2 regions of the Polymorphospora sp. A560 genome follow, and region 2 is predicted to be linked to the other one. Evidence: riboswitches for the same ligand, from Rfam matches in the RefSeq annotation. Region 2 holds a riboswitch; the other holds the start of a gene.
What was found. Region 2 has a riboswitch for guanidine ahead of QCD66_RS17835 (MBL fold metallo-hydrolase). Riboswitches for the same ligand answer to the same signal wherever they lie in the genome.

Region 1: linked by a shared signal. The riboswitch ahead of QCD66_RS17110 (SMR family transporter) and the one ahead of QCD66_RS17835 (MBL fold metallo-hydrolase) in region 2 are both predicted to bind guanidine.

The regions. Positions count from the first base shown of each region.
Region 1 covers NZ_CP122282.1:3,797,462-3,812,862, forward strand. The annotation lists gene QCD66_RS17070 (glycosyltransferase) at 1-88, opposite strand, end outside; gene QCD66_RS17075 (methyltransferase) at 93-1,166, opposite strand; gene QCD66_RS17080 (VOC family protein) at 1,163-1,552, opposite strand; gene QCD66_RS17085 (TauD/TfdA family dioxygenase) at 1,769-2,632, shown strand; gene QCD66_RS17090 (glycosyltransferase) at 2,678-3,886, shown strand; gene QCD66_RS17095 (cytochrome P450) at 3,849-5,024, opposite strand; gene QCD66_RS17100 (aromatic acid exporter family protein) at 5,167-6,297, shown strand; gene QCD66_RS17105 (DUF1986 domain-containing protein) at 6,373-7,047, opposite strand; guanidine-III (ykkC-III) riboswitch at 7,321-7,391, shown strand; gene QCD66_RS17110 (SMR family transporter) at 7,507-7,821, shown strand; gene QCD66_RS17115 (ABC transporter ATP-binding protein) at 7,940-8,791, shown strand; gene QCD66_RS17120 (ABC transporter permease) at 8,788-9,630, shown strand; gene QCD66_RS17125 (sensor histidine kinase) at 9,636-10,811, shown strand; gene QCD66_RS17130 (response regulator transcription factor) at 10,808-11,425, shown strand; gene QCD66_RS17135 (cellulose binding domain-containing protein) at 11,542-13,080, shown strand; gene QCD66_RS17140 (hypothetical protein) at 13,662-14,096, shown strand; partial or broken gene QCD66_RS17145 (IS3 family transposase) at 14,130-15,363, shown strand.
Region 2 covers NZ_CP122282.1:3,994,168-4,009,568, forward strand. The annotation lists gene QCD66_RS17785 (APH(3') family aminoglycoside O-phosphotransferase) at 1-663, opposite strand, end outside; gene QCD66_RS17790 (SRPBCC domain-containing protein) at 693-902, opposite strand; gene QCD66_RS17795 (hypothetical protein) at 962-1,090, shown strand; gene argG (argininosuccinate synthase) at 1,139-2,587, opposite strand; gene QCD66_RS17805 (hypothetical protein) at 2,683-3,165, shown strand; gene QCD66_RS17810 (MFS transporter) at 3,244-4,458, shown strand; gene rox (rifampin monooxygenase) at 4,763-6,211, shown strand; gene QCD66_RS17820 (VOC family protein) at 6,270-7,007, shown strand; gene QCD66_RS17825 (alpha/beta fold hydrolase) at 7,293-8,201, shown strand; gene QCD66_RS17830 (phosphotransferase family protein) at 8,255-9,085, opposite strand; gene QCD66_RS17835 (MBL fold metallo-hydrolase) at 9,529-10,260, opposite strand; guanidine-III (ykkC-III) riboswitch at 10,272-10,340, opposite strand; gene QCD66_RS17840 (AAA family ATPase) at 10,928-11,449, opposite strand; gene QCD66_RS17845 (pyridoxamine 5'-phosphate oxidase family protein) at 12,027-12,563, opposite strand; gene lexA (transcriptional repressor LexA) at 13,245-13,895, shown strand; gene QCD66_RS17855 (TIGR03089 family protein) at 13,983-14,681, opposite strand; gene QCD66_RS17860 (hypothetical protein) at 14,733-14,954, opposite strand; gene QCD66_RS17865 (hypothetical protein) at 14,993-15,133, opposite strand; gene QCD66_RS17870 (CGNR zinc finger domain-containing protein) at 15,249-15,401, opposite strand, start outside.

The DNA.
Region 1 (15,401 bases), 200 kb from region 2:
GGCCGGCCGCCGCCGCCGCGCGGGCCAGCGGAACCAGCGCCGGTACCAGGTGGGACGTGATCGGCTGGCAGGTCAGCAGGATCCGCACGCGGTCAGCCGGCGGTGCTCAGGGCCGCCGGGTCACCGGCGTCCGCCCCGCCGCCGCTGGCCGGGGTGGTGGCGCACTCGATCAGGGCCAGACCCCCGCGCCCGTGCAGGACCCGGGTGACGGCCAGGCCGGCGGCGGCGACAAGCGCCTCGAAGTCGGCCAGGGTCCGTTCCCGGCCGCCGACGACGGCCAGCATCTGCAGGTCGAACGGGGACAGGTGGGGCACGTGCGGCTCGGTCGGCAGCACCTCCACGATCAGCACCCGACCGCCGTCGCCGGCCGCCTCCGCGCAGCGGCGCAGGATCGCCGTCGCGTCGCGGTCGTTCCAGTCGGTGATCGCGCGGGCGACCACGTAGACGTCGCCGCCGACCGGCAGCGGGGCGAAGAAGTCGCCGGGGACCACCTCGACCCGGCCGCCGAGGCCGTGACCGGCGAGCCGGCTCGCGGTCGTACCCGCCGGGTCGGGCCGGTCGACCAGCGTGCCGCGCAGGTGGCCGTGGGTCCGCAGGAGTTCGGCCAGCAGCGCGCCACTGCCGCCGCCGACGTCGACGACGTGGCCGACGCCGCTCCAGTCGTAGAGTGCGGCGACCTGCGGGGCGGTCAGGTGGTTCTGGCTCATCATCAGGTTGTCGAAGAACCGGCGGTAGTGCGGTACGGCGTCGAGTTCCTCCCAGAGGCTGCGGCCGTGCACCGCGGCGTACCCGGCCTCGCCGGTGCGTACGGCGTGCAGCAGGCCGATGTAGGCGAGGTCCATCCGGGCGCCGAGCCCCTCGAGGTCGAGGAAGCTCCGCTGCCCGCCGGCGCCGTCCTCGCCCAGCAGCCGCCCGGTCTCGGTCAGCGCGAACACGTCCGGGGCGGGTTCGGTGAACAGTCCGCGGTGCGCCAGGTAGCGCAGCAGCCGGCCGAGGGCGTCGGGGTCGGCGCCGGCCTGCCCGGCGAGCGCGTCGAGGCGGGTGACCCCGGACCCGATCAGGTCGGCCAGGCGCAGCGTCGCCGCGACCCGTACGGCGAACGGGGCGGCCAGGTCGGTGAGCCGGCCGAGCCGTTCCTGCGGCGACGCGGCGCCGTCGGCGGTCACCGGGAGGGCCCCGGCCGGCGCCGGGGAGCGGCGTCGCCGGCCGGGCCTGGTCCGGCGGGGCGGGCGAACGTCCACAGGTGACCGCCGGGGTCGGCGACGGTGAACGTGCCGGCGCCGTCGGGTCCGTCGACGACCGGGGCGCCGGCGGCGACCGCCCGCCCGTGCAGGTCGTCGACGTCGTCGGTGGTGACCAGCAGGCGTACGGCCACATGCGGCGTGCCGGGCCGGCGGGCCTCGACGGCCACCCGGATCCCGCCCGCGGTGACGACGGCCGGGCCGGCGCCGGCCGCGGTGTGCGCCAGCCCGAAGGCCCGGTCCAGCCACCGCAGCGCGGCGTCCGGATCGTCGTAGGGCAGGCACGGGGTCAGGACGGCGTGGCTGATCAACGCGGGGCTTCTCCCGTCAGGAACGCGTCCGTCCGCAACGCGGCAGGATGCGGCGCCAGGACGCGCGGCCGGCAGCAACTGCGATCGATGCTTGCAGCCGCCGCGCGGTGCCGTCAAGGTCGCCGTGGGCGGCCCTTGCGACTCTGGCGTACGGCCGTCCGGCCGTGGAATGATGCGCCCACGGACGGCACCACCACGACGGGTTCGGAGGCGGGAATGTCGAAACCGATGTTCGACGTACGGCCGATCTCCGGCGCGCTCGGTGCCGAGATCCACGGCGTACGGCTGACCGAGCTGACCGACGAGGTCTTCGCCGAGCTGAAGCGGCTGCTGCTGACGTACCAGGTGATCTTCATCGTCGGGCAGGAAGACCTCACCCCGGCGGCGCACGTCGACTTCGGCCACCGGTTCGGCGAGGTCGAGCTGCACCCCTACCTGCCCCGGCTCGACGGGCAGCCGGAGATCGTCATCATCGACTCCGAGCGGGGCGGCAAGGTCGACGTCTGGCACACCGACATGACGTTCCACGCCAACCCGCCGCTGTGCTCGATCCTGCATCTGGTCAAGTGCCCGAGCACCGGCGGCGACACGATGTGGACGAACCAGTATCTGGTCTACGAGCGGCTCTCCGCGCCGATGCGCGAGCTGCTGGACGGGCTCACCGCGGTGCACGCGATCCGCATCGGCGGCAGCGACTTCGCCAGCCGGGCCGAGCACCCGGTGGTCCGGGTGCATCCGGAGACCGGCCGCCGCTCGCTGTATGTCAACCGCCTCTTCACCTCGCACATCCCGCAGTTGACCCGCAACGAGAGCGACGCGCTGCTGCAATACCTCTTCGAGTTCTCCGAGAGCCCGCAGTTCGTCTGCCGCTACCGCTGGCGGGCCGGCGACGTCGCGGTGTGGGACAACCGGGTCACCCAGCACTACGCGGTCAACGACTACGACGAGCCCCGCCGGGGGCAACGGGTCACCGTGCTCGGCGACGCGCCGGCCGGCGGCGAGCCGCGGTGGGAGCACTACCAGGCGCCGCCCGGCCAGCGGTACTGGCCGGCCCGGGTCAACGCCGTTGAGAACTACTGACCACGGCCGGTCGGGGCGGCCCGCCGCGACGGGTGGAGGCCGCCGGTGGCGCTGATCCTGATGGTGATCCACGGCACCGACGGCGACGTGCTCCCGTTCGTCCGGGTCGGCCGGGCGCTGCGCGGCCGTGGGCACGACGTGACGGTGCTGACCCACGCCTACTACCGAAGCGCGGTGCACCGCGCCGGGCTCGGCTTCGTGCCCGTCGACACGGTCGCGGAGTACGAGCGCTACCTCGCCGACGCCGCCGGCCAGTTCGACGAGACCGACATCTCCGAGTTCCGCCGCCACTTCGACCGGACCGGGCTGTTCGACCAGTTCCTGCTGGAGTGCCGGGAGATGCTGCGCCTGCACCGTCCACACCAGACCGTGCTGGTCGGGGCGCCGATCTCCGGGCAGTCGGTGCTCACCGCCGCCGAGGCGCTCGACGCGCCCGCCGTCTGCCTGGCCGCCTCGCCGTTCCAGTTGATGGCGCTGCCCGGCGTCGCCGGCATCTACCGTGAGGTGCTCGCCGACGGTGTCGACACCGCCCGCGCCGGCATCGGGCTCGGCCCGGTCACCGACTGGCCGGCCTGGATGTCGTCGGCCCGGCACTACGTCGGGCTGTGGCCGGCCTGGTTCGACGCCGCCGGCCCGCCCGCCCCGGCCGGCACCGACCTGGCCGGATTCGTGCTCGCCGACGAGGACACCTCCGACGACATCCCGCCGGCGGCCCGCGAACTGCTCGCCGGCGACGTGGCGCCGGTGCTGGTCACCGGCGGCACCGGGCGGCTGCTGCAACGCCGCTTCTACCGCACCGCCGTCGACGCGATCCGCTCGCTCGGGCGGCCGGCCCTGCTCGCCGTCCGGCACGGGGACCTGGTGCCCGACCCGCTGCCGCCGGACGTGCACCGGTTCGTCAAGCTGCCGTTCCGCGCGGTGATGCCCCGGGTCGCCGCGGTGGTGCACCACGGCGGCATCGGCACCCTCGGCCGGGCGCTGGCCGCCGGCACCCCGCAGGTGGCGATGGCCGCCGGGCTGGACCGGCCCGACAACGCCCGCCGGCTGGCCGCGTACGGCGTCGGCCGGTGGCTGCCGGAGGGGGAGTGGACCGCCGACGCCGTGGCGGCGGCGATCCGGGCCGCGATCGACGACCGGCCGCCGGCCGTACCCGATCCGCTCGCGGCGACCTCGGTCGAGCGGGCCGCCGACGCGGTCGAGTCGGTGCTGCCCGACCTCACCAGGCGACCGGAAACTCCGCTATCCCGCAGTTGACCCGCTCCTGCCGCCACGGCAGTTCCTCGAGCGGGACCGCCGGCCGCAGGCCGGGGAACCGGCGCAGCAGGGTGCCGATCGCCACCTCGATCTGCAAACGGCCGAGCGCCGCGCCGAGACAGAAGTGCGGGCCGTGCCCGAAGGCCAGGTGCGGGTTCTGGGCGCGCCCGATGTCGAAGGCGCCGGGGTCGGGGAAGACGTCGGGGTGCCGGTTGGCCGCCCACGGCACCGCCATCACCGTGTCACCGGCCCGGATGAGGTGCCCGGCCAGTTCGACGTCGCCGACCGCGGTCTGCGGCAGGAACATCGGGCTGACCGACGTCCACCGCAGGATCTCGTCGACCGCGGACGGCAGCAGCCCGGGGTCGGCGCGCAGCCGGTCGAGCTGGTCGGGGTGCAGGAAGAGGGCGCGCAGGCCGGCGCTGGTGGAGTTGATCTCCCGTCCGCCGATGAGTACGCCGACCGCCAGCCCGACGATCTCCTCGTCGCTGAGCTCGTCGTCGGCCTGCGCCGCGAGCCACGCCGAGAACAGGTCGTCGCCGGGCCGCTCCCGCTTGGCGGCCAGCCGCCCGGCGAGATATGCGCGCAGTTCGGCGACCGCCCGGACCGCCTCGGGGGAGTCCTGCCCGGCGATGGCCAGGATCGCCGCCGTCCACTCGGCGAACCGGTCGCGGTCGGCCAGCGGCACCCCGAGCACCTCGCAGATGACCCGCACCGGCAGCGGGGCGACAAGGCCGGCGATCAGGTCGGCGGGGCTGCCGCCGGCCACCATCTCGTCGAGCAGGTCGTCGGTGATCTGCTGCACCCGGGGCCGGTACGCCTCGACCCGGCGGGCGGTGAACGCCCGGGCGGCCAGCCGGCGCAGGCTGGTGTGCGCCGGCCCGTTCATGCTCAGCTCCCGGACCGGGCAGCCGCCGTCCCCGCCGCCGGTGGGGTAGGGGTCGCCGTGCCGGGTGAAGCGCGGGTCGGCGAGCACCGTGCAGACCTCGTCGTAGCCGACCACGAGCCAGGCCGGGCGGCCGCCCGGCAGCTCCACCCGGCTCACCGGCTCGGTCCGCACCATCTTGAGCAACTCGTCGGGCAGGTCGCCGTGGAACGGCTCGAAGGGATAGCTGCGCAGCTGTTCACCGGTCGTCATGGATTCCCCTCGAGGCGGCGCCAGGAATTGAAGCATACGATTCCGGTCCGGCCGGCGGGAGCGCCCGTACGGCCGGGTTTGTGATCGGGTTGACACCGGGTATCGGTGCTGGTCGGGGCGCTGTCGGCCGTAGCGTGTCAGGGTGCGTGGGGCTGCTGAGACGAAGGCCGGGCGACGCTGGTCGACCCCGGAGGTGCTGCGTACCCGGGGTGCCCGGGTCTGGACCCACCGGCGGGTGGTGATCCAGGCCGGCTCCGCCGCCGGCCTCGCCTGGTTCCTCGCCCAGTACGTGATGGGGCACGAGATGCCGTTCTTCGCGCCGATCTCGGCGGTGGTGGTGCTCGGTGCCTCGGCCGGCCAGCGGCTGCGCCGCACCGTCGAACTCGTCGTCGGCGTCGCGGTCGGCATCTTCGTCGGCGACCTGCTGATCGTGCTGTTCGGGGCCGGCCCGCTGCAACTGGCGCTGGTGGTCGGCCTGGCCGTCGGGGCGGCGCTGTTCCTCGGCAGCGGTGCCCTGCTGATCAACCAGGCCGCGGCGTCGGCGGTGCTGATCGCCACCCTCTACCCGCCGTCGGGCGGCATCTACTACACCCGCTGGCTCGACGCGCTGATCGGCGGCGCGGTGGCGTTCGGCGTACACGCCCTGCTGCTGCCCGGCGACCCGCTGGCCACGGTCGGCCGGGCGGTCGGGCCGGTGCTCTCCACCCTCGCCGACGCGCTGACCGCGACCGGCCGGGCGCTGCGCGAGGCCGACCCGGCGGCGGCCGACGCCACGCTGGCCGGGCTGCGGGCCACCGAGCCGCTGCTGCAGGAACTGACCGACGCGCTGGCCGGCGCCCGCGAGACGGTCGCGGTGTCACCGATCCGCTGGGGCGACAAGTCGGCGCTCGGCATGTACGTCACCGCCGCCCCGCATCTGGACCACGCGGTACGCAACGCGCGGGTGCTCGCCCGCCGGCAGCGGGCCGCGCTGCGTACCGGCGAGGCGGGGCCGCCGGTGCTGGCCGAGGCACTCGACGAGCTGGCCGCCGCGGTCCGCGCGCTGCACCAGGATCTGGACCGGGGGCGGGACTCGGTGGACGGCCGCCGGCACGCGGTCCGGGCCGCCCGGCTCGCCGGCGAGGTGTACGCCGCCGGGGTGGGCCTGTCGACGGCCGCGATCGCGGCGCAGGTCCGCTCGGTGGCGGTCGACCTGATGCTGGCCTCCGGGCTGGAGGAGTCCGCCGCGCACGCCGCCCTCGAGCGGGGTGCCGGTCCCGCCGACGACGGCTGACCGCCGACCCGCCGGACGCGGCCGTGCCGGCCATCCACAGCGGATGACCGGCACGGCGCGTGGTGGGAAATCGGATCAGACGCCGGAGATCGAGGTGATCCAGGCCCGGCTGGCCGCCACCGAGGCGTAGTTCTGGTAGGTGCTGCCGTTGCCGGTCGAGCAGACGCCGACCTGCCGGCCGTTGTAGAACTGCGGGCCACCGGAGTCGCCCTGCCAGGCCACGCCGTTGCCGCGGTTGCTGCGGATGGCCGGGCCGCCGTACGCGTCGACGGCGCTGAGCGAGGTGACGCCGACCGTGGCGGTCTTGAGCTGCGGCGACGGGGCGCAGCTGGTGCAGGTGCGGCCCCAGCCGTAGATCTGGTTCGTCGAGCCGACCGGCGGGTTCGCGGTGGCCAGCGTCACCACCGACGGGCTGCTGATCGGGCTGCTCAACCGCAGCAGCGCGATGTCGTACTGGCCGTAGGTGGCCGAGACCGAACGGGTCTGGCCGCCGGAGCCGTAGTAGACGCTGCCGACGCGGACGGACATCGTGCCGCCGACGCAGTGCCGGGCGGTCAGCACCCAGCTGGCGTGGATCAGCGAGCCGGAGCAGGCGAACGAGCCGTTCTGGAACACCGCCGCGGCCCACGGGGCCGACGCGACGGTGCCGCCGCCGATGATCGGCGCGGGCGCGGCGGCCGCGGCGGACGGGGCGACGAGGGCGCCGGTGAGTGCGGTGGCGAGGATCGCCAGGGTCAGTCGGATGCGCAAGACGGGCTCCTTACCGAGGGTTCCACCCGGGGTTCCGGGGCGGTCGGGCCGACGGCGGTACGCACCGGTGTGGTGTGGGCCGCCGTGATCTCACTGCCGGCGTCGGGATGCCTGCCGGCTTGAGGCCTCACGGTAGGAGTGGCCCGTGACATTTACAAGCATCGATAGTGTTGTTTTCGGATGGTGCGGTCCCGCCGCTGCCGGCTTGCGTGCCGGTGTGGTGAGTCCGCCCACCATCGGCCCCCCGGCCACCCCGGTCGGCTAGGGTGGCAAGCGGCGCCCGATCTGGCGGGTCGCCCCGGACGAGCCGCGTGTCGTACCCGGTCGTGCGAAGACGACGCGCAACCCACCATGGCCTCCGTCGCATTTCCCCTTCTCCGCCCCCGCCCGGCCGCCGACGCGTGCCCGGGCCGCGCGGCCGCGACCGGGGCCGATCCGCGCGGAAAGGACGGAACAGACATGGCCTGGCTGCTACTGATCATCTCCGGGATGCTGGAGACGGTGTGGGCGATCGCGCTCGGGCGCAGCGCCGGCTTCACCCGACCCGTACCCTCGCTGGTCTTCGCGGTCGCGCTCGTGCTCAGCATGGCCGGGCTCGCGCTCGCCCTGCGCGACATCCCGATCGGCACCGGCTACGCCGTCTGGGTCGGCATCGGCGCGGTCGGCACCGCCACCGTCGGGATGGTCGCCCTGGGCGAGCCGGCGACCGTCGCCCGGATCACCTGCCTGCTCCTGGTGGTCGCCGGCGTCATCGGACTCAAGGTGTTCCACTGAGTGACCGGCCCGCCACCGGCGTCCACTGACGTGCCGACGGCTGTCCACCGATCGGTGGACAGCCGCTGTCAATCGTCCGGGCGTCCCGGGCGACCCCACCGGTCGCGATGATCGATACATGACTGATTCCGCCGTGCGAGTACGCGGCCTGACCAAGCGGTACCGCGACAACCTCGCGGTCAACAACGTGGACCTCAACATCGCCTCCGGCGAGATCTTCGCTTTGCTCGGCCCGAACGGTGCGGGCAAGACCACCACCGTCGAGATCCTCGAGGGCTACCGGGACCGCGACGGCGGCGAGGTGGAGGTGCTCGGCGCCGACCCGCAGCGCGCCGGCCGGCGCTGGCGCTACGGGATCGGCATCGTCCTGCAGGACGCGTCCGACCTCAGCGAACTGACCGTCCGGGAGACCGTGCGGCACTTCGCCCGCTACTACCCCAACCCCCGCGACCCCGACCAGGTCATCGAGCAGGTCGGTCTCGCCGCCAAGGCCAACTCCCGGGTCAGCACCCTCTCCGGCGGCCAGCGGCGCCGCATCGACGTCGCCGTCGGCATGATCGGCAACCCGGCGCTGCTCTTCCTCGACGAGCCCACCACCGGCTTCGACCCGCAGGCCCGCCGGCAGTTCTGGGACCTGATCCGCTCCCTGGCCCAGGAGAACGGCACCACCGTCCTGCTGACCACGCACTACCTCGAGGAGGCGGAGAACCTCGCCGACCGGGTTGCGGTCATCGTCAAGGGCCAGATCGTCGCCGAAGGCGACCCGGCCACCCTCGGCGGGCGCGCCGAGGCCAAGGCGACCGTCTCCTGGCTCGAGAACGGCGAGCACCGTACCCAGGAGGCCACCGACCCGGGCCCCGTCATCGCCGAACTGACCGCCCGCCACGGCGGCACCGTTCCCGGCCTGACCGTCAGCCGGCCCAGCCTCGAAGACGTCTACCTCGACCTGATCGGGAGCGCCCAGAAATGACCACCACCTCCACCCGCCCCGCGACCGCCGGGAAGGATCCCTCCGCGGTCAGCCTCGGCCTGCACCGGGGCGTGATCGAACTCAAGGGCTTCTTCCGCGAGTGGGACAACGTCGTCTTCACCTTCGCCCTGCCGATCGTGCTGCTCGCCCTGCTCGGCTCGCTGTTCAGCGGCATCTACGAGGGCAGCACCGTCACCTCGGCGCAGTACTTCGTACCCAGCATGATCGCCGCCGGTGTCGCCTCGGCCACCTTCGTCAACCTCGGCATCAGCATCGCGGCCGACCGTGACGACGGCACCCTGAAGCGGCTGCGCGGCGCCCCGATGCCGAAGTCGGCGTACTTCCTCGGCAAGGTCGTCATGGTGCTGGTCATCAGCGTCGCCGAGGTGATCATCCTGCTCGGCCTCGGCATGCTGCTCTTCGACGTCGAACTGCCGAGCGAGGCCTCGCGCTGGGTCACCTTCGGCTGGGTCTTCCTGCTCGGCGTCATCGGCTGCTCGTTCCTCGGCATCGCCGCCAGCAGCCTGGCCCGTACCGAGCGCAGCGCCGCCGCGGTGATGAACCTGCCGTACATCGTGCTGGCCTTCATCTCCGGCATCTTCTACACCCCGATCAGCGCGCTGCCCGAGCCGCTGCAGCAGCTCGGCGCGGTCTTCCCGCTGAAGTGGATGGCCCAGGGCTTCCGGTCGGTCTTCCTGCCCGACGACATCCTGCCGCAGGAGATCGTCACCACGTCGTGGGAGCATGGGCGGATCGCCCTGGTCCTGGGGGCGTGGTGCATTGGAGGTCTGCTGCTGTGCCTGACGACCTTCCGCTGGCGCGGACGGCGGGACCGGTAGTCCCCATGGAGGACACGCCGACCTGGCTGAACCGCTTCCCGATGTGGGACGCCTACTTCGGGCTGGTCGCCGTCGGCACGTCGGGCTTCGTCGCCACCACCGGCTCCGTGCCGGTGGTGGCGCGGGCCTGGGCGGTCGCCCTGCTGGCCGGCCTCGCCGCCTGGTACTGGCTGTACGGGCGGCCACTGATCCGCGGCGAGATCGAGGACCGTCGCGCCTACCTCTACTTCGCCGGCGTCGTCGTGCTGATGACCCCGGCCGTCGCGCTGGTCAGCGTGTCGTCGTTCGCGCTGCTCGCGCTCTGCCCGCAGGCGTACATGCTGATGGACGCGCTACGGGCGACGATCGCCGTGCTCGTGCTCAACGTCGCCGACGTGGCGGTGGCGTACGAGTCGACCCGCGACCTGGCCGACACCGTCGCCGGTCCACTGCCGGTCGCGGCGACCATCGTCGTCGGCTCCGCCGTCTTCGGCACCTGGGCCCGCCGGGTCACCACCCAGAACGACGAACGGGCCCGGCTCATCCGCCAACTCGACGGCAGCCGCGCCGAGGTCGCCCGGCTGTCACACGAGGCCGGCATGCTCGCCGAACGGCAACGCCTCGCCGGCGACATCCACGACACCGTCGCCCAGGGTCTGACCAGCGTCATCATGCTCATCCAGGCGGCCGACGCCGAACTGGAGCGCGACGTCGCCCAGGCCCGCCGGCACCTCGGCCTGGCCCTCGACACCGCCCGCGACAACCTCTCCGAGGCCCGCGCCCTGGTCGGCGCGCTGACCCCGACCGAACTCGACGGCTCGTCGCTGGCCGACGCACTGGCCCGGCTCGTCGACCGGTTCGGCCGGGAAACCGGCGTACGCGTCGACTTCAGCACCGAGGGCGAACCGGTCGGGCTGGCCACCGCGGTCGAGGTGGTCCTGCTGCGGGCCGTGCAGGAGTCACTGGCCAACATCCGCCGGCACGCCGGGGCCGGACTGGTCACGGTAAGGCTGGCCCACCTCGGCGGCACCGTTGCCGTCGAGGTCGCCGACGACGGACGCGGGTTCGACCCCGAAAAGGCGTCCGGTGGTTACGGGCTCGGTGCCATGCGGGCCCGGGTCGAGCAGGTGTCCGGCAAGCTGAGCGTCGACTCGGAACCCGGCCGCGGCACCACGATCAGGGTGGAGGTGCCCGACCTTTGATCTCCGTACTGCTGGTCGACGACCATCCGGTGGTCCGCGCCGGGGTGCGCGGCATGCTCGACGGCGAGGCCGACATCGCCGTCGTCGGCGAGGCCGGCTCCGGCGCCGAGGCGGTCACCGCCGTACGCGCCCTGCGCCCCCACGTGGTCCTGATGGACCTGCGGATGCCGGGCATCGACGGCGTCACCGCGACCGGGCAGGTGCTCACCGTCGCCCCCACGACCCGGGTCGTCGTGCTGACCACGTACGAGACCGACACCGACATCCTGCGCGCCGTCGAAGCAGGCGCCGCCGGCTACCTGCTGAAGGACACCTCCCGCGCCGACCTGGTCAACGCCGTACGTACCGCCGCCCGCGGCGAGACCGTACTGGCGCCGTCGGTCGCCACCCGGCTGCTGCACCGGGTACGCCGGCCCCAGCACGAGTCACTGTCGCCCCGGGAGACCGAGGTCCTCCGCCTGGTCGCGCGCGGCCTGTCCAACGCCGAGATCAGCCGCGAACTGCACATCAGCGAGGCGACCGTCAAGACACACCTGCTGCGTGCCTTCGCCAAACTCGGCGTCTCCGACCGGACCGCGGCGGTCACCACCGCGATGTCCCTCGACCTGCTCTGACGCGCCCGGACCCGGACGGCACAGCCCGGTCCGGGTCCCGGCAGCCTCCCGGCAGGACCACTCCTGCCGGGCGTCCTGCCTGTTCCACGGCCGCCGGCATCGATTGACTCGACGGCATGACACAGACCTGGAAGGCGACCACCCGCACGGTGGTCGCCGGCGTACTGATCGGCGCCACGGCGCTGGTCGGCCCGCTGACGGCGCCCACCCACGCGGCGCCCGGCCAGCCGTCCGGGGCGTCGGCACCGACGCCGACGCCCGACGACGGCTCCATCCACGATGTCATCCCGGCGCGGATCCTGGACCGGATGACCGCCCAGGCCCCCCTCGTCGACGCGGCCAACGTCATCCGCACCGCCGTCGAAGCCGCCCCGCCGCGCGGCTACGCCGGCATCGGGCTGGTCGACGACCACGTCACCGTCTGGTGGAAGGGCGCCCTGCCCGCCGACATCGCGGCGGCGGTGGCGACCGCCCGCCGTACCGCGCCGGTCGAGGTGGCCGCCGCCACCTACTCGCGTGCCGAACTGAAGAAGGCGGCGGCGAAGCTCCGGACCGTGGTCGACGCCGACCCGACCGGCGCCACCCACGCCCTCCGGCTGCGCACCGACGGCTCCGGCATCGACGTCGCCGTCGACGACGCCGCCGGCGCGAGACTTCCGAAGCTGCCGGCGACCGGGGTCAGCACCCGGATCGTCCGGAGCGAGCCGATGGTCGAACGGTCCCGGTTCGACGACGCCGCACCGTACGACGGCGGGATCGGGATCGGGTTCACCACCTACGGCTGCACCGCCGGCTTCGGTGTACGCGACGCCGTCACCGGCACCGGCTACCTGCTCAGCGCCGAACACTGCGGAGCCATCGGCTCGCCCTGGCACATCGCCTGGAACACCACCACCAACACCGGGACGCTGGTCGGCTACGCGGTCGCCAGCAACGACGACCACGACACCATGCTCATCTCGACCTCGTCGCCCGGCAGCCACATCTACGTCGGCGGCCTGCACGACGAGATCCGCGCCGAGGTCGTCGGCTGGACCGCGGTGTACCCCGGACAGCTGCTCTGCCAGTCCGGATACACCTCGGCCGGCGAACTCGGCGGCCCGGTCTGCAACCTGCGGGTCGAGTTCCACTACGACGACATCGAGGACCTGGTCGAGGCCACCCAGCTCGACGGCGAGGAGGCGGCCCGCGGCGGCGACAGCGGCGGCCCCGTCTACGCGGTCAACCCCGACGGCACCGTGCTGGCGGCCGGCACCACCACCCGGTCCGCCGGCCCCGGCTTCGGCTTCCAGGACTTCGCCACCGCCCGCGACGACTACGGCGACATCGTTCCGGCGACCGCTCTCGCGAGCAGCTGCCGGGTCTCCTTCGTCGTCACCAACTCGTGGAGCACCGGCTACACGGCCAGCGTCACCGTCTACAACGACGGCCCGCCCGTCAACGGCTGGACGCTCGGCTGGAACTTCCCCGGCGGCCAGATCGTCCAGGGCCACTGGAACGGCATCTTCCAGCAGACCGGTGCCGCCGTCACGGTGACCAACGAGAACTACAACGCCGCCATCCCGACCGGTGGCGCGGTCAGCTTCGGCTACAGCGCCGACGGTTCACCGGTCACCCCGGTGCCGTTCACCCTCAACGGCACCACCTGCAACTGACCCCTCCGCACCCGACCGGGGCGGCCCCACACCGACGTTCCAGGTAACCCCCACCACGCCAGGCCCCGCCGGAGTCACCGGCGGGGCCTGGCCGTCCTCGCGCTGGACCGTCCTGCCGCCGCCTTGTTACCTCATGGCTTTCCGATCGATGCATGGTCGACAGGGGAGAGGAGGACCGGATCGGTCAGGAATCAAGAGGTACGGCCCGACATCCACCGTCCCGATGGTCCGGAATCATCAAGGACAGCCGGAAACCCGACAGAATGCGGCGCCCTGCGCAAGCCCTCTTGACGATTTCGGCCATGAGGTCGATTCGCAAACTCGTGGCGGTCACGGCGACGGCTGCTCTGGCCAGCACGCTCATCGCCGCGCCAGCACAGGCTCTTGCGGGTTTGGCGTGCTCCGAGTACGCACACACCGGTTACTACGAAAGCGACACGTACTACGTAGTGCCGTATTGCAAGTGGTACACGACAACCGGTGAACCCGGGGGCGGTGGCCGAGACCCCGGTGAGCTGCCGAAGCCACCTTCCGGCCCGGGAGGAGGCGGCCACGGTGAGCCTGGCCGGGAACACCCTCCGATGACCTACGACAGGGAGCTGTGTGACCAGCTCACCCGACAACACGACATCTCCCAGGAGGCGTTGAAGGTCGCGCACGAGCAGGCGGAATCTCTGTTCGACTTCATCCAGGGCGGCAACCCGGTGACCGACGACGACGCCATCCGGTTCTCCGAGCAATTCCAGACCTGGCAGCTGACCAAGGCCCAGGTCCAAGCCATGCGCGAGAACTACATCCGGTTCAACGGCATCGACCCGAAGACCGGGGACGACGACTGGAAGGTGGACACCAACGCCCGTTACGGCCAGTCGCTGTCGCAGGCGTTGGAACTGGACTACGAAGCCAAGCGGAAGTTCGAGGAATGGGAAGACACCTACACCGATGACGCGAAGCAGCGGGCCAAGGGCGAACTCAGCCTACTGCTCCAGCAGATCGGTGTTGCGCACCGGGTTTGATGGAGACATCGAAACCTGGGAGGAATACCTGCGATGCCCGCACCGAAGAAGTACAACGATGAGCTGCGTGAGCGTGCGACCCGAATGGCGGTCGAGGCGCGCCGGGACCCGGCGTCCGCGGTGGGTGCGATCCGGCGGATCGCCGAGCAGCTCGGGGTTCATCCCGAGGCGTTGCGCACGTGGGTGAAGCGGGCCGAGACCGACGCCGGGCAGCGGCCGGGCACGACCAGCGGCGACGCGGAACGCATCGCCGCCCTCGAACGGGAAGTGCGTGAGCTGCGACGGGCCAACCAGATCCTGAAGTCCGCGGCGAGTTTCTTCGCGGCGGAGCTGGACCGTCCGTCGCGATGAAGGTCGACTTTGTCGACTCCCAGAAGGCCGAACACGGTGTCCAGCCGGTCCTGCGGGCGCTGCAAGACACGCCGGCACAGATCGCACCGTCGACCTACTACGCCGCCAGGACCCGCCCCGCCAGCGCTCGCTCACGGCGCGATGAGGAGCTGGCCGCGATGATCGAACAGGTCCACGCAGCCAACTACGGCGTCTACGGCGCCCGCAAGATCTGGCACGAGCTGCACCGCCAAGGGGTGCCGGTGGCCCGGTGCACCGTCGAACGGCTCATGCGTGAGTCCGGGCTGCGTGGGCTGCTGCGCGACAAGGCGCCCCGCACCACCCGGCCGGCAGCCGAGACCAGCCGCCCTGCTGACCTGGTCAGACGGGACTTCACCGCGGCGGGGCCGAACCAGCTGTGGGTCGCGGATCTGACCTACGTACGAACCAGCGTGGGCTGGGTGTACGCCGCGTTCGTCCTCGACGTGTACTCCCGCATGATCGTCGGCTGGCAGGTGTCCACCTCGCTCTACACGGATCTGGCCCTCGACGCGCTGAAGATGGCGATCTGGCGCCGCGGGAACCAACACGCTGACCTGCGTAAACTGGTCCACCACTCGGACAGGGAGTCCAATATCGAGCGATCCGCTACACCCAGCGGCTTGCCGAGGCCGGCGCCGTCGCCTCGGTCGGCTCCAAGGGCGACTCGTTCGACAATGCCATGGCCGAGGCGTTCAACTCCCTGTACAAGGCCGAACTCGTCCGCAACACCGGCCCCTGGCGCGGCCTCGACGACCTGGAGATGGCCACCGTCGAATACATCGACTGGTACAACAACCGCCGCTTGCACGGCGAACTCGGACACATCCCACCCGCCGAACACGAGGCACTACACGCGATGACCCACCCGCTCACCGCACCCCTGAAAACCAGCTAACCAACTCTCCATCAAACCCGGGGCTTGACACGGTGCCA
Region 2 (15,401 bases):
GGTGAGGAAGCGGGCGGCGTGGTAGGGATGCCACTCCCCGGCGAGGTCGCGGGTGACCAGTGCCAGGTCGCTGTGGCGGTCGGCGACGCCGAGCCGGGCGACGTCGACGACACCGGTGACGGTGCCGTCGTCGGCGACGAGCACGTTGGTCAGGGTCAGGTCGTTGTGGCAGACGACGAGGTCCTCGGACGCCGGCCGGGTCCGGTGCAGCTCGGCGCGCAGCCGGTCGGCGGACCAGCCGCGCCGTACGTCGTCGAGGTCGGCGAGGTCGACGGTGCCGGCGGTGACCGCGGCCTCGGCGGCGGGAACGGTCACCGCCAGCGACATGTCGAACGGGCAGTCGCGCACCGGCAGGTCGTGCAGCGTACGCAGCAGGTCGGCCAGCGAGTCGACGGCCCGGTCGCGGGCGGCGGCGGTGGTGAGCTCGACGGCGGGCCGGCCGGGTACGGCGGTCGTGACCAGCTCGCGGGGTCGGTGTCCGACGACCCGGGGGCACGGTACGCGCCGGCCGGCGAGCCAGGTGACGCGGTGCGCCTCGGCGGCGATCCCGGCGGGGTCGCCGTGTTTGCGGTAGCGGTCGGTGCCGCGCCACACGCGGGCACCGGACCGCCCGGCGGTCACCGGTTCCCAGGACGCGGCCGCATCGCCTTCCCCGGCCGTCATGCCATCGTCGCCAGGGTCGCCGCCAGGCGTCAGGCGAGCTGGCCGCGCCAGCCGCCGCCGAGGATGCGCCAGGTCCGTTGCTGGGCCGGGTCGGTGCGGAACGTGAACCGGTGCCCGACCCGGGGCTCGAACGTGTTCGGCATCAGCCAGGCGGCGACCAGGTCCGGGTCGGTCAGCGCCCGCCACACCTTCTCCGGCGGGTGCGACAGGAACGCGTCGGTGTGGATGTCGGCGGTCACGGCGTCTCGTCCAGGAGGTCGCGCAGCGCACCGAGGTGGTCCTTCCAGAACCGCTCGTAGTGGCCGAGCCAGTCCTCGACCTCGCGCAGCGGGCCGGGTTGCAGCCGGTAGCGGCGTTCGCGGCCGGCGACTCGTGGCTGACCGCGCCCCGGATCGGGCTGGTGCCCAGCACCCGTGGCTGGGACTGACCTCTCCGGTGGCGCCCGCGACCGGGTGCCACCGGAGAGGTCCTTGCGTCAGTCGGTGCCGAACTCCATCGCGGCGTTGTCGAGAAGTTCGCCGTTGGGGCCCTCGCCGCGCGACGCGATCGCCTCGGCCCCGCCCTCCGGCATCGCGCCGATCAGCCCGGTCGGGGCCGGCTGGGCGGCGATCGTCAGCGCCGGGTGCGGGCTGCCGCCGACCATCCCGAGCCGGGCGTACTGCTCCAGCTTGGCCCGCGAGTCGGCGATGTCGAGGTTGCGCATGGTGAGCTGGCCGATCCGGTCGACCGGGCCGAACGCCGAATCCTGGGTGCGCTCCATCGACAGCTTGTCGGGGTGGTAGCTGAACGCCGGACCGGACGTCTCCAGGATCGAGTAGTCCTCGCCGCGCCGCAGCCGGATGGTCACCTCGCCGGTGATCGCCGACCCGACCCAGCGGTCCAGCGACTCGCGCAGCATCAGCGCCTGCGGGTCCAGCCAGCGGCCCTCGTACATCAGCCGGCCCAGCCGCCGGCCGTCGTTGTGGTAGCTGGCCAGGGTGTCCTCGTTGTGGATCGCGTTGACCAGCCGCTCGTACGCCGCGTGCAGCAGCGCCATGCCCGGCGCCTCGTAGATGCCGCGGCTCTTGGCCTCGATGACCCGGTTCTCGATCTGGTCGGACATGCCGATGCCGTGCCGGCCGCCGATCGCGTTGGCCTCCAGCACCAGGTCGACCGCGGAGGCGAACTCCTTGCCGTTGATCGTCACCGGCCGGCCGCGCTCGAAGCCGATCGTGACGTCCTCGGTGTCGATCACGACGGCCGGGTCCCAGAACCGTACGCCCATGATCGGCTCGACGATCTCGATGCCGGCGTCGAGGTGTTCGAGGGCCTTGGCCTCGTGGGTGGCGCCCCAGATGTTCGCGTCGGTGGAGTATGCCTTCTCGGTGCTGTCCCGGTAGGGCAGGTCGTGGGCGAGCAGCCACTCCGACATCTCCTTGCGGCCGCCGAGCTCGGTGACGAAGTCGGCGTCCAGCCACGGCTTGTAGATCCGCAGCGACGGGTTGGCGAGCAGCCCGTAGCGGTAGAACCGCTCGATGTCGTTGCCCTTGAAGGTGGAGCCGTCGCCCCAGATCTGCACGTCGTCGTCGAGCATCGCCCGCACCAGCAGGGTGCCGGTGACGGCCCGCCCGAGCGGGGTGGTGTTGAAGTAGGTGCGGCCACCGGACCGGATGTGGAACGCGCCGCAGGCCAGCGCGGCGAGTCCCTCCTCGACGAGCGCCGCCCGGCAGTCGACCAGGCGGGCGACCTCGGCGCCGTACGCCGTCGCGCGGCCGGGCACCGAGGCGATGTCGGGCTCGTCGTACTGGCCGATGTCGGCGGTGTAGGTGCAGGGAACGGCACCCTTCTCGCGCATCCACGCGACCGCTACGGAGGTATCGAGGCCGCCGGAGAAGGCGATTCCGACGCGTTCGCCGACAGGCAGGGAGGTGAGAACCTTGGACACGAGCAGAAGTATATGCACGCGACCGCATGACCATGCAAGGCATTCCGAAACCGGGTCACGGCCGCGACAACTCCCGTCAACGTACTGTTGACAGGATGACGGCTGAACTGGCGGACCTGGCGGAGGTCCGCGCCGCCCGCACCCGGCTGGACGAGCACGAACTCACCCTCATCGAACGCGCCCGCCACACCGGCGCCACCTGGGCACAGATCGCCGCCGCACTCGGCCTGGCCAGCCGGCAGGCCGCCGAACAGCGCCGCCAGCGCCTCGTGGCGGCGGCCCAGGCCCGCCGGCACGAGGCCACCAGCGCGTACGCGCCCCGGATGGCGGCGGCCCGCACCGCAGTGGCGCGACTGCAGAGATGGATCGACACCGACCGGCGGTGGGACACCCGCTTCACCCGGGCCGCGCTCGTACGCGCCACCGTCGCCGCCGCCCTGCAGGCCCAGCCCGGAGCCGTCCACGCCCTGGGCACGCACGTCCTCACCGACCTGACCGAGGTGGACCAGCGACTTCTGCCCGTACCGGTCCGGGAGGCGACCGCCGCCCTGCGGGACGCCCTGTCAACAGACCATTGACAGTTGCGACGCATATTGCTCCGCATCGACTCAACTTCCAGGATGTGGGTCGCAACGACTCAATCCGCCGGGGGTGCCATGCGGCGCAACACCATGCTGTTCGTGACGATCTCGGTGCTGTCCGGCTTCGGCAGCAGCGCGATGTCCCTGGTCGCCGGCGTCTGGATCCTCGACCTGACCGGCTCCACCAGCCTCGCCGCGCTCACCGGGCTCTGCATCTACGCCCCGCAACTCGCCGGCCCCTGGCTCGGCGGCCTGCTCGACCGGCTGCCCAAGCGACCCACCCTCGTCACGACCAACCTGGCACTCGCCGCCGTCCTGCTCAGCCTCCTCGGCGTACGCGCCGCCGAACACACCTGGCTGCTGTTCGCCGTCTCGCTCGCCTACGGCGTCAGCTACGTCCTCATCGACGCCGGCGAAACGGCCCTGCTGCCCCAGGCACTCCCACCCGACGGGCTCGCCGCCGTCAACGGCTGGCGCTCCAGCGCCCAGGAAGGCGCCAAGCTCGTCGCCCCGATGGCCGGCGCCGGCCTGTACGCCTGGCAGGGCGGGCACCAGGTCGCCGTACTCAGCGCCGCCATGCCCCTGCTCGGAGCCGCCCTCTACACCGCCCTGCGCCTGCGCCACACCCGACCCGCCCCGCCGGCACCTCGACGGTCCGGCCTGCGCGCCGGCCTGGCCGTACTGCGCACCGAACCCACGATCAGCCGCACCGTCACCCTGGCCGCCGTCGCGATCGCCATGTCCGGCTTCGTCACCGCGGCGCTGTACGCCGTGGTCACCGTGGACCTGCGGCTACCGGCGACGTTCCTCGGCGTCCTGCTCAGCGCGCAAGGGCTCGGCTCGATCGCCGGTGGCCTGTTCGCCGGCCGCCTGCTCACCCGATGGCGACCGGTCGCGGTCGGGGTCACCGGCACGGTCCTGGTCGCCGCCGGCTGCCTGGCCCGCTGCCTGCCCTGGCCGGCGGCCACCGTCGCCGCCTCGGTGATCACCGGGATCGGCCTGCCCTGGACCCTGGTCGCGGCCGTCACCACCGTACAGACCCACACCCCGCCCGCGGTGCTCGGCCGTGTCGCCGCCACGGCCAACACCGTCATGTTCGCGCCGATCGCCCTGGCGATCCCACTCGGCGCCGCCGCCGTACACCTGGGCGGCCGGCCACCCCTGATCATCGCCGCCGTGATCTGTCTCGTCGCCGCGGCGGCCGTGTCGCGCCGACGGCGGCCCGCAACCGGTGGAGTCGGGGCCGGCAATCTCGGGTCCGACGAGCGGAAGACCGCCCCGGCCCGGTGACGCGGCCGTGAGTGACCGGGTCGTGTCGGGCATCCGAAAAGGCGGCGAGGCAACAGAAGGCGAGACAGCAAAAGGCGAGGAGAACGAACTCCTCGCCACTCCCAACATATAGCGCACCGGGGGTCTTGCGGCAAGACCCGGGTCGTACCGCAGAATCGTCGGCCGGGGCCAGAACCTGTGGAAAACAGCGGTTCATGCAGTACGTGTGCTCTTGTCGACGTATGAGCATTCGGGGCACGCGGGCGCGCACCACCGGACCGGGACGGATCTGGCCGACACGCAAACCTCAGGGAATGGGCGGTTCATGTTCGACGTGATCGTTGCCGGCGGCGGCCCGACCGGCTTGATGCTGGCCAGCGAGCTGCGACTGCACGGGGTGCGGGTGCTCGTACTGGAGAGGGAGACCGAACCGGTCCCGTACGTCCGCGCGCTCGGTCTGCACGCGCGCAGCATCGAGGTGCTGGACCAACGCGGCATGCTGGACCGGTTCCTCGCGCTCGGCCAGCGGTACCCCGCCGGTGGGTTCTTCGCCGGCATCGCCAAGCCCGCGCCCGACCGGCTGGACACCGCACACCCCTACGTTCTCGGCATCCCGCAGACCACCACCGACCGCCTGCTGGCCGAGTACGCCACCGAGGTCGGCGCCGAGATCCGGCGCGGCTGTGAACTGGTCGGGCTGAGGCAGGACGACAGCGGGGTCACCGCCGAACTGGCCGACGGCACCCAGCTGCGCTCCCGCTACCTCGTCGGCTGCGACGGCGGTCGCAGCACCGTACGCAAGCTGCTCGGCGTCGGCTTTCCCGGCGAGCCCAGCCGGGTCGAGACGCTGCTCGGCGAGATGGAGGTGGCGCTGCCAGCCGAGACGGTGGCCGCCGTGGTGACCGAGGTCCGCAAGACCGAGAAGCGCTTCGGTCTCGGCCCCATCGGTGACGGGGTGTACCGCGTGGTCGTACCCGCGGCCGGCTTGGCCGAGGACCGCTCGATCCCGCCGACCCTGGAAGAGTTCAGCCGGCAGTTGCGGACATACGCCGGCACCGACTTCGGCGTCCACTCACCACGCTGGCTGTCCCGCTTCGGCGACGCCACCCGGCTCGCCGAACGCTACCGGGTCGGCCGGGTCCTGCTGGCCGGCGACGCGGCGCACATCCACCCGCCGACCGGCGGACAGGGGCTCAACCTCGGCATCCAGGACGCCTTCAACCTCGGCTGGAAACTGGCCGCCGAGATCGACGGCTGGGCACCGCACGGGCTGCTGGACAGCTACCACACCGAGCGGCACCCGGTTGCCGCCGACGTACTGGACAACACCCGCGCGCAGATGGAACTGCTGTCCACCGAGCCGGGGCCCCAGGCGGTACGCCGGCTGCTTTCGGAGCTGCTGGCCTTCGACGACGTGAACCGGTACCTGACGGAGAAGATCATGGCGATCGGCATCCGCTACGACTTCGGCGAGGGCCACGAACTGCTCGGCCGGCGGATGCGCGACCTGCGGCTGCAACGGGGGCGTCTCTACGAGCTGACCCACGCCGGCCGTGGACTGCTTCTCGACCAGACCGGCGGGCTCTCGGTCGCCGGGTGGGCGGACCGGGTCGACCACGTCGTCGACAGCAGCACGGAACTGGACGTACCCGCCGTGCTGCTGCGGCCGGACGGCCACGTCGCCTGGGCCGGCGAAGACCAGGAAGATCTTCTCGGCCAGATGCCTCGGTGGTTCGGCGCCGCCCGCGACGAGCCGGACACGACTGTCGGCTGAGTCTGACGCGGTTCCCGCGGTCCATCCTGGTCTGATCGACGGGCATAGGGTAGATGGCGTGGCGCTGCGACTTGTTCAGGCGAACTTCAAGGCCCGGGACGACTCGACACTCGGCCGGTTCTGGGCGGAGGCCCTCGGCTGGGTTTCCCGCTCGGTTCCCGGTGCGACCAGCGTCGCGCCCGCCGGCTTCGTCTGGACGGACCCCGACGCCCCGGTCTGCGTCGACGTCATAGCCGTGCCGGACCCCGAAACGGTGAGGTGTCGCGCGCGCCTCGACCTCGCCACCACCTCCACGATCCATCGGACGGAGTTGGTCGCGCGCCTGAAGGAGCTCGGTGCGACGCCCGCCGACGCGGGCCGGGGCGACGTCCCGTGGACGGTGCTGGCCGACCCGGAGGGCAACGTGTTCCGCGTGCTGGAGCCTCGGGAGATCTACCGGGACACCGGGCCGATCGCCGCCGTGGTCGTCGACTGCGCGGACCCGCGGGCCATGGCCCGCTTCTGGGGCGAGGTGATGGACTGGACCCCGCACGAGGTGACCGACGACCATGCGCGGCTGCGCTCGGCCAAGGGGGTCGGGCCGTACCTTGAGTTCCTCCGCGCGCCGGGCGTGACGACCGTGCGGCACCGCGCCCATCTCGACGTGGCGCCGGATCGCGGTGACGATCAGGCGGCCGAGGTGGCCCGGCTGCTGGCTCTCGGCGCGACCCGCGCCGACGTCGGTCAGGGCGACGTCTCGTGGGTCGTCCTCGCCGACCCCGAGGGCAACGAGTTCTGCGTCCTCGCTCCGGGCTGACGCGGAACGTCCCCCTAGCCCGCGCGACGAGTCGATGCCGAGACGCTCGACTCCGCACTCACCCAGATCACCCGGCTCCTACCGTCGCCGTAGCCGGATTCGGTGTCGTCGAGTACTTCCGGCCGGCCGTAGTGGGGTTTGTGCTGGGCAAACGCCGTTGAGCCGGCCACGGTGCGTAGAGGCTCAACGCGCTCTCGCCCACCTCTTCATTATCCCATGGGCATCCTTTTTGGTTACAACGGGTAGCGGCTTCCGGCCTACCCGGTGACCATTACGGTGCACGGCATGCTTACTGGTGAGGAGAAATTCGTTCGTTCCGGGCAAGTTCGGTTGTGGACCGAGCGTTTCGGGTACCCAGATGACCCCACCGTTCTGTTGGTCATGGGCACCTCTACGCAGGCCATCGGCTGGCCCGATGAGCTGGTGGAAGCTCTCGTGAACAGCGGCCGGCAGGTGATCCGGTTCGATCACCGCGACACCGGCCGTTCCGACTCCGTCGATTTCACAACGCATCCGTACGCGCTTGCCGACATGGCAGCCGACACGGCCGCCGTTCTGGACGGTTACGGCGTCACGGCCGCGCACATCGTCGGGACGTCGCTGGGCGCGGCGATAGGGCAGTGGCTCGCCGTGCATCAGGCGGTCCGTGTCCGCACGCTGACGGCCATGGCTTCCTCCCCCATGGGGAACAATCCTGGCCCGGCATGGGCGCGGGCGATGGCAGGCCAACCGGCTGCGGCCGACGAGCTCCCGCCTCCGACGGCACGGTTCCTCGACCACCTGATGGCCTCGGCGAAGGCGCCCCGCACGACGGCACAACAGCGCATGGACGCCGACGTTCAGACCTGGCGAGTACTCAACGGCGATGTCCTGTCCTTCGACGAGGCCGCCGGGCGGCGGTTTGTCGAACACTGTCACGCCCGGGCCGACAACCTCGCCGCCGCCTCGAATCACGACCTGGCCGGTCGGCGTTGGGCCGACGACCGGCGGGCCTCCTTGTCCCGGATCACCGCTGCGACCCTGGTCCTGCACGGCAGCGATGACCCGCTGTTCCCCCAAGCCCACGGTGAGGCCCTCGCGGCGCAGATCCCGGCGGCGCGACTAGAGATCGTGCCTGGAATGGGCCACCACCCGTTCTTCTCACCGGGGCTCACCGAGCGGATCGCAGGCTCGATCATCCGCCACACGACCTGATTCCGAGCCGCCCACCCCCGGGTCAGAGTCCGACATGGCTCACCCCTACGTACCTATCCAGACTGGGCCGTTACCTTCTCCCGGAGTTGGTTCAGCCACTCGATGCCGAGTTGGCGGCCGTCGGGGAACTGGTCGTCGCGATCCCAGCGCCACGCTGTGATCATCGCCAGCACGAGGGTCCGGCAATCTCGGAGCAGTCGGTGATCGATGTTCGGGTAGTGGTCTCCGACCTCGTCGGGCGCGTGGGCTAGGTCGAACTCGATCGGCCCCCGGCAGCACGTCTCGAAGTCGATGAAAAGCGCGCCGGTCCGGGTCAAGAGCAGGTTGCCCGGATGGGGTTCGCCGTGCAGGAGTTGCTCGGCACGGCCGCTCTCGCCGACCGCTCGTCGCAGGCGGTCCAACGTGCTGGCGAGGAAGACCCGGTCCGGGTCGGCCAGATCCGGTGTTCGGGCAGGATCGGCCACGAGCGTCTGGGCCTCAGAAACTCGGTCCGTGAAATGCGGGGTGGGCAGGTCGACCTTGCGCATTCCGGCGTGCAGACGTTCGAGCGCGCCGACGTACTCGGCGTTTGAGAGCGATCGGGTAGTCACCGGTTCGTAGTAGGTCCAGAAGGTGACGACGTAGTCGCCCCGGACAAAGACCTGGGGCGATTCCAGCGCGGCCACCGGGCTCCCGACCTCGGCCAACCGCTGAGCGACATCCACTTCGAGCTTGGCGCACTGATGCGCGGCCGGCGTCACCCGGGCGAGCACGTCGCAGGGCTGCAAACGGAGGGTGAGCGTGTTCGAGTTGTGCAGGACGGCGGCGTCGTGGGCGGTTAGGCCTAGCCATGAGGCGCTTGATATGGCAGCCTGTTTTGCCCGCTGAGCCTCATATGCCTGCATCGGAGCACCGTAGTTCAGTGGTTGTGGCGCAGCAGCCGTATTTGGTGTCCGATCCCCTGGCGAACCTCCGCTGAGCTGGGGTTATGAAATGGACTGCGCCTCCATCCAGCTTTCGCTCCGCCGTGCCTGATAGGAGCGAAATCGGGCTGGTCGCTTCTAAGGCGTGTGCGTCGGTAATCGGGGCCGATCCAGGCGAACGGGTTACCCCGGCCGCTGGTCGGGTCGACGAAGGCGCGGCCGGTCACCACGGCAGCGGTGGTGACCGGCCGCGGGAGGGCGGGGGAGATGGCCGCCCATCACGGTTACCGGCAGATGATGAAGTCGGCGTAGGAGTGCCGTCCGGTCTGCTCGGCGACCTCGTCGATGGCCGCACGGATGTCCCGCAGGCGCTGGGGGCTCATCTGCAGCGGTGGCTCGTCGGGCTGGTACGTGGTGCGGATCGGCTAGTCGACGCCGGGCGTGGTGGTCATCTCGATGTGGCAGCCGAGGACGTGGCTTACCGCGCGCATGTCGGTGAGGCGGACGAGCCGGTCGATGGTGTCTCGGAAGGCTGCCCAGTCCTGCACGTAGAGGCGCCCGGGGTAGACGGTGTCGCCGGTGAAGAGGAAACCGGTGTAGGCGTCGTAGAGGGTCACCGCCGCTTGGTGGTGGCCGGGGCTGGCCAGGCACTCCAGCACCCGCCCGCCCAGGTCGAGCGTGGTCACCCGGTCCAGATCGCCGCCAAGGCCGAGGTAGGCCCACGCGGTCGCGCGATCGGCGCCCACGACCACGGTGTCCGGCCGGTCGGCGAACTGCCCGTCGCCGGCGACATGGTCGCCGTGGGCATGCGTGTGCAGGACCAGCAGTTCGTACCTATCGCGGGGGTTGTCGGCCAGCCACCGCGCCACCAGCTCGTCAACGATGCGGCGTAGCGGGAAGAACTCCGCTGCGGCGGTGGCCCCGGTGTCGAGCAGGACGGCGCGGTCGTTACCGAAGAGCAGGAACAGAAACGGCGCCTCGTAGTTGACCGCCATGTTCTGCCGCAGGATGACCGTGTGCGCGTCGTAGGCGTGCACCTGGATCTCGGGGTCGGTGTTATGCCTGGCCGACTCCGAGCCGTGGATCCATCGCACGTCGAGGCTTCGCCCCTCGGCGGGCGGTGAGGTGAAGTCGATCGGGTGCGTACGGCCGGTCATGACGTCTCCTGCGAGCGTCGTCTTTGCAGACCGGGTACGGCGCACGTCTCGTCCGGGGAAGGCGATCATCCGCCTCCAACGGAGGAAGGTAACAAGCCTTCCCCCTGTCCGCAACGCACCTGACTGCCTCAGGGACGTCTGAGACGTCAACAGCGTCACGCGTTGCCAAACCGGCCACCGAAGCGGACCGGACAGCGGTGTCCCGGCTCGCTGCAGTTGATGCATAAGCGTCCTTCTGACCTGGGGTGCATCAGTTTCATTGAGCCGTCCATGCTGGGTGCGGCCCAGTGAATCTGATGTTCCTAGAAACCAGGGCGTGTCCCCGGATGGGGTTCGGACGGGCGTAGGTTTCGATCCAGTCGGCGAGCATGCTGTGGTGGTGGGGATGCCAGGTGTCGTGGGCTTCGGACCAGTCGAGGCGGTTGCCGAACTCGGCGTAGGCGCGGGCTCGGGTCGTTTGGTAGGCGACCCGGGTCTGCCCGGGTCGCGATGGTGGCGAACCGGCTGGCTATCTGTTCGCCGTGGGTGCCGGAGAACAGATAGGCCCGCTCGACGTTGATGCCGGAGTAGACGAACGTGGCGGGGATCCGCTCGGAGAAGTATTTGAGCTGGTCGGACTCAACCGTGGCAGTACTCATCTCACCTCGCTGACCGTTGGCCAGCCTCTTCATGGATGCCCCCGCGGATCGTGTCGCCGTACGGCGCAGAGCACGGCGCAGACGGCGTTGGTGACGTCGGTGATGTTGGACCTGGATGCCAGGGGCAGGCCGAGGAATCGGGCGAACTCAACGGCGAGCATGCGGGGTGTCGCCGCTGGTGGAACGGTGACGTAGACGACCGGGATCCGCGGGCCGGTCATCGGGTTGCGCAGCGCGACGGACAGTTCGTGGGCGCGGCGGCCGAGCTGGGTGATGGCGGTCGTCTTGCCGGTGCCTGCGCCGCCGGTGATGATCAGCAGCCTGCGGACGGTCTTGACGACCTCCTGGATGGTTGGGGTGTTCACCACGATCAGGTCGTTGTGGTAGTCCAGCCGGGCGTCGTCGTAGGCGGCCTGCTCGACCGGGCTCAGGTGCGGCCAGTCCAGGCGCAGCTTGGGCGGGCGCGGGTCGTGCTGGACCCAGCGGAACCAGCCTTCCTTGCTGGTCAGTGGCTCGTCAGCCGGCGGGGTGAACGCGGCGGTCTTAGCCACCGTTGCGCCTCCTCGCGGGCGTCGAAGATCCCGAAGGGAATGACGTTGTCGACCTGCCCGTCCTCGGGCTCGTCGACGTCGTCCTCGGGTGCAGGCTCGGGAGCGACGCGGGCCGGTGCGACGTTGCGGCGGCCCGGGTCCTGGCCGCCAGCCGCCGGTCGGTCTCGCCCGGCGGGGCTTGCGGTGTGGGGTCCTCGCCGGCGCGGCGCAGCAGGTCGGCCAGCACCGGGCGGTCGCGGTCTCATTCGGCTCGCCGGCCGGATCGGAGGTGGCCTGCCGCCGGCCACCGCGCCAGCAAGGGGTGTTGGTAAGAATCGCGACACCAGAGGCCAAAAAGATGATCTAGGTGTGAGGGCTGGCATCTCAAACGGCGGCAGTAGCGCGCGCCTTTCCGCACACCTCCAGGAGCGGCAGGCCGGCCGCGTACCGCCGGAAGAAACTGGCGGTCGGGGTGTCCGCCGTCGCGACGGTGTCCGGAGTGCCTTCCGCGACCGCCGCGCCCCCGTTCGGACCGGCTCCCGGCCGCTTCACCAGATCTCTCATCACGTGGCCGGTCCCGATGCGGCCGTGCTGCGGATCAGGACTGGGACGCCGCAGTGAGCTTCGCGATGTCGGGGGCGTAGACGGTCATCCAGTGTGGATGTAGCCGGTAGTAGACCACGTCGTTTTCCCAGTCGAAGAAGTCGTCGCCGTCGCCGTAGAAGTCCTTGAAGTACGCGAGCAGGTCGGGCCAGTCCGCGGCCGGCTCGCCGTCCTGGGGGTTGAGGATCTCCACCTTGCCGTGCGTGAACACGCCTAGGTCCTCACCGCGCATATACGCGGCGCTGACGGCGGGCCGCGCCGCGAGATGGCGCGCCTTGGCGGCGTTGCGCGCCGTGCCAAAGTGCCACTTCCCGTGCAGGAAGTGCCCGTCCACACCGCTGATCCGTGGCTCGCCCTTCGCCGTCACGGTGGACAGGGCGAGGGTGCACATGCCGGTGAGGACCTGGGTGAGCTGCTCCGCGGTCAGTGTGCTTTCAGCCTTGATGATCGAGCGGAGGTGCGAGGTGGAGCGGGAGAGGGAGGCGTCAAGGAGGGCCTGAAGCTCTTGGAGATCTTCTGAAGTTTCGCGCATGGAGGTCCTTATCTATCCCAGATGTATCCGTGGTGCCCAGTCCGCGCCATCGACGCCGATCGGTGAAGCCATTTCATCAACGGCAACAGCTCCTCCACGGACACTTCGAGCAGCAACTGCGTTCCTTCGCCGCGGCCCACTCTTCGGCGTCAGCGCGGTGGCGCTCACGCCGCTGCGTCCGGGTAGAACGGCGCAGGCTCTTCGGACGCGGCTGCCGAGGGCGCAGCACCAACAGCAGACCCACCCCGGTGACGCTACGGCATCACTTTCACTGAGCCGGTGTCAGATCCACTGATCCAAGGCGTCAACTCTCCCGACCCGCATCAGTTGCGCCGAGTCAGGACAAGCGGTCCCTGCCACCCGGATTGCAGCCGATCCATCCCGTTACACCATAACGGTCATTATGGTGTACGGGGATTTTGGGGGCTTATGTCCACTTCCCCTGAGGACAGTTATCGGATTGCGATTACCGGTAATCCAATAATCGGGAGCGCTGTCGGCGCGGGAAGATTAGTGAGCGAACGCGCCTGGCCCACTGAGCTGGAGTCGCCGGCTCGGCCATCCCGAAACTGCACGGGGCTGCCGAGTGAACCGGGACCTGGAGGCGACCTACCCGGCAGGCCCGAACTGACGACGCGGATGATTAGCACATTTGATCGAACGCGGGGGTATCGTCCGAGGATGACGTCCTCGGAGCTGCCGCCGGACCTGCCCGGCTTGAGTCCCCGTCAACAGCAGATCCTGGCCGTGATACGGCAGTGGGTCGAGCGCCATGGGTATCCACCGACGGTGCGGGAGATCGGCGCCGCGGTCGGACTCGGGTCGCCATCGTCGGTGGCGTACCACCTGAAGTTGCTCCAACAGCGCGGATTCCTACGCCGGGCTGCACGCGGGCCACGCGCGGTGGACGCCCGCCCATCGCGACACTCAGACGACCCTGGCGATCCGGGCGAGCGCTCGGGCGTTCAGGTTCCACTGCTGGGCTCGATCGCTGCCGGCGCTCCCATCCTGGCCGAGGAGCACGTCGAGGAAGTCCTGAACCTGCCCAGGAAACTGGTCGGCCACGGAAGGCTGTTCGCGCTGCACGTCCTCGGAGATTCGATGCTCGAAGCTGGCATCGCGGACGGTGACGTCGTCGTGGTGCGGCAGCAAGCGGTGGCCGACAGTGGCGACATCGTCGCCGCGATGATCGACGACGAGGCCACCGTCAAGGTCTTGCGTGTCCGCGATGGCGCCGTGGACCTGCTGCCCCGTAATCCGCGTTACCCCGTCATCCCCGGTGACCGGGCGGTGATCCTCGGCAAGGTGGTCTGCGTACTCACTCGTAGGTGAGTGGTACGGCCAACGTGCCATCAACGAGCGGGCAGAGCTGACCGCGTCTGACCGGTCATGTCGAGGCAGGCACCGGGGGATCGGGTGTCACAGCATGCGCGTGACGCGCTCCGCACTGATCCGTTCGTCGAGCCTCGACCGGTCCAGATTCGCGCACAGCACCAGCGAGGCACCGGCGAACAAGGGCGCGAGGAGCCAGATCAGCGGCTCCTCGGCGGCCGCCGCGTCGATCAACACCCGGTCGCCGGGGCCGACGCCTTGGGTCCGCGCGACCTCGGCCGCGATCGCGCCGTACTGGGCGTAGGTGCTGCCGTCGACCGTCGCCGGGCCGTGTATGTCGATCTGCACGTTCGGAGGCGCTGCGCCCAGGTATGGGCGCACGGCCCGCGCGTAGTCCCGGTAGCCCTCTGGTACCTGCGCCGCTGGCGTGCCACCGGGCTCGAGGCCGAGAACGAACTGGTGCCGCCCCGACGGCACGTTGTCCAGCCAGCTGTTGACCCGCCGTTGTTCGACGAATGTCACGTCGAGCGGATCGCCGGCGGGGGTCAGTCCTGCGGTCGACCAGCCACGGAACGAGACCTCCACCCCTGCGGCCCAGGCCCCGAGCAGTACGGCCGCCGTTTGCCAGTGCGGCGGAAGCAGGACGCCGGCCTGTCGTCCCGGACCGAGCCCGCACCCGTCGGTCAGCAACGCTGCCGTCGCTGCCGTCCAGGCGCCCAAGTCGCCCGCCGTCAGCGCGACCCGTTCGTCCGTGGCGTCGTCGTAGTAGGTGATCAACGTATCCACGACGGGGTGCGCAAGGCTATGTGTCACAGCCGGCAACTCTAGCGATGACGCCTACCGGCGTCTGTCAGCCTGGCGGAGCATCGCGTCTGTTTCGGGGTCGGGCATGAGTGCCCGGACCTCTTGCGCACAGCGGCATGCGACGGCGAACTTGGCGGCCCACGCCAGAGCCTCTTCGCGCGAGGTCACGTCGACGATCACGAATCGCCCCGGACCCGACACCATGCCAGGAGATTTTTCACGGGACTTGCGCCGCTCGGCGGCTGCGGGCGTCATGTCGCCCCCTTGCCTCGGGCCACGCGCGCCCCGGCTCGTCACAGTGGCCCGGCCAGCTCGTGGAGCGTGCCGGCGAGTAGGACCGCCTTTTCGGTGCGGTGCAGCACGGTGTCGACGCGCAGGCCGGGGCACAGCGTGCGGGCCCGGTCGTCGAACGGGTGCGCGATGGTCTTGCTCACCGGTTGGCCTCCTCGATCGCGGCAGCAGGTCGTGGCCGGGGCACCGTCACCCCCTCCGGCACGACGACGGCGGCGGTACGGCAGGAGCGGTGACGCTCTCGAACAGCCGTGGGGCTCAGACGTTCCTGTGGTCGGTTCCGGCCTCGGCGGCCTGGCGGGCCCGGTGCGCCGCCACGTTGCTGCGATTCGAGCATGCCCCGGAGCAGTAGCGGCGCTTTCCGTTACGTGAAGCATCCACGAAGACACGCCCGCACGAGTCGGCCGGACA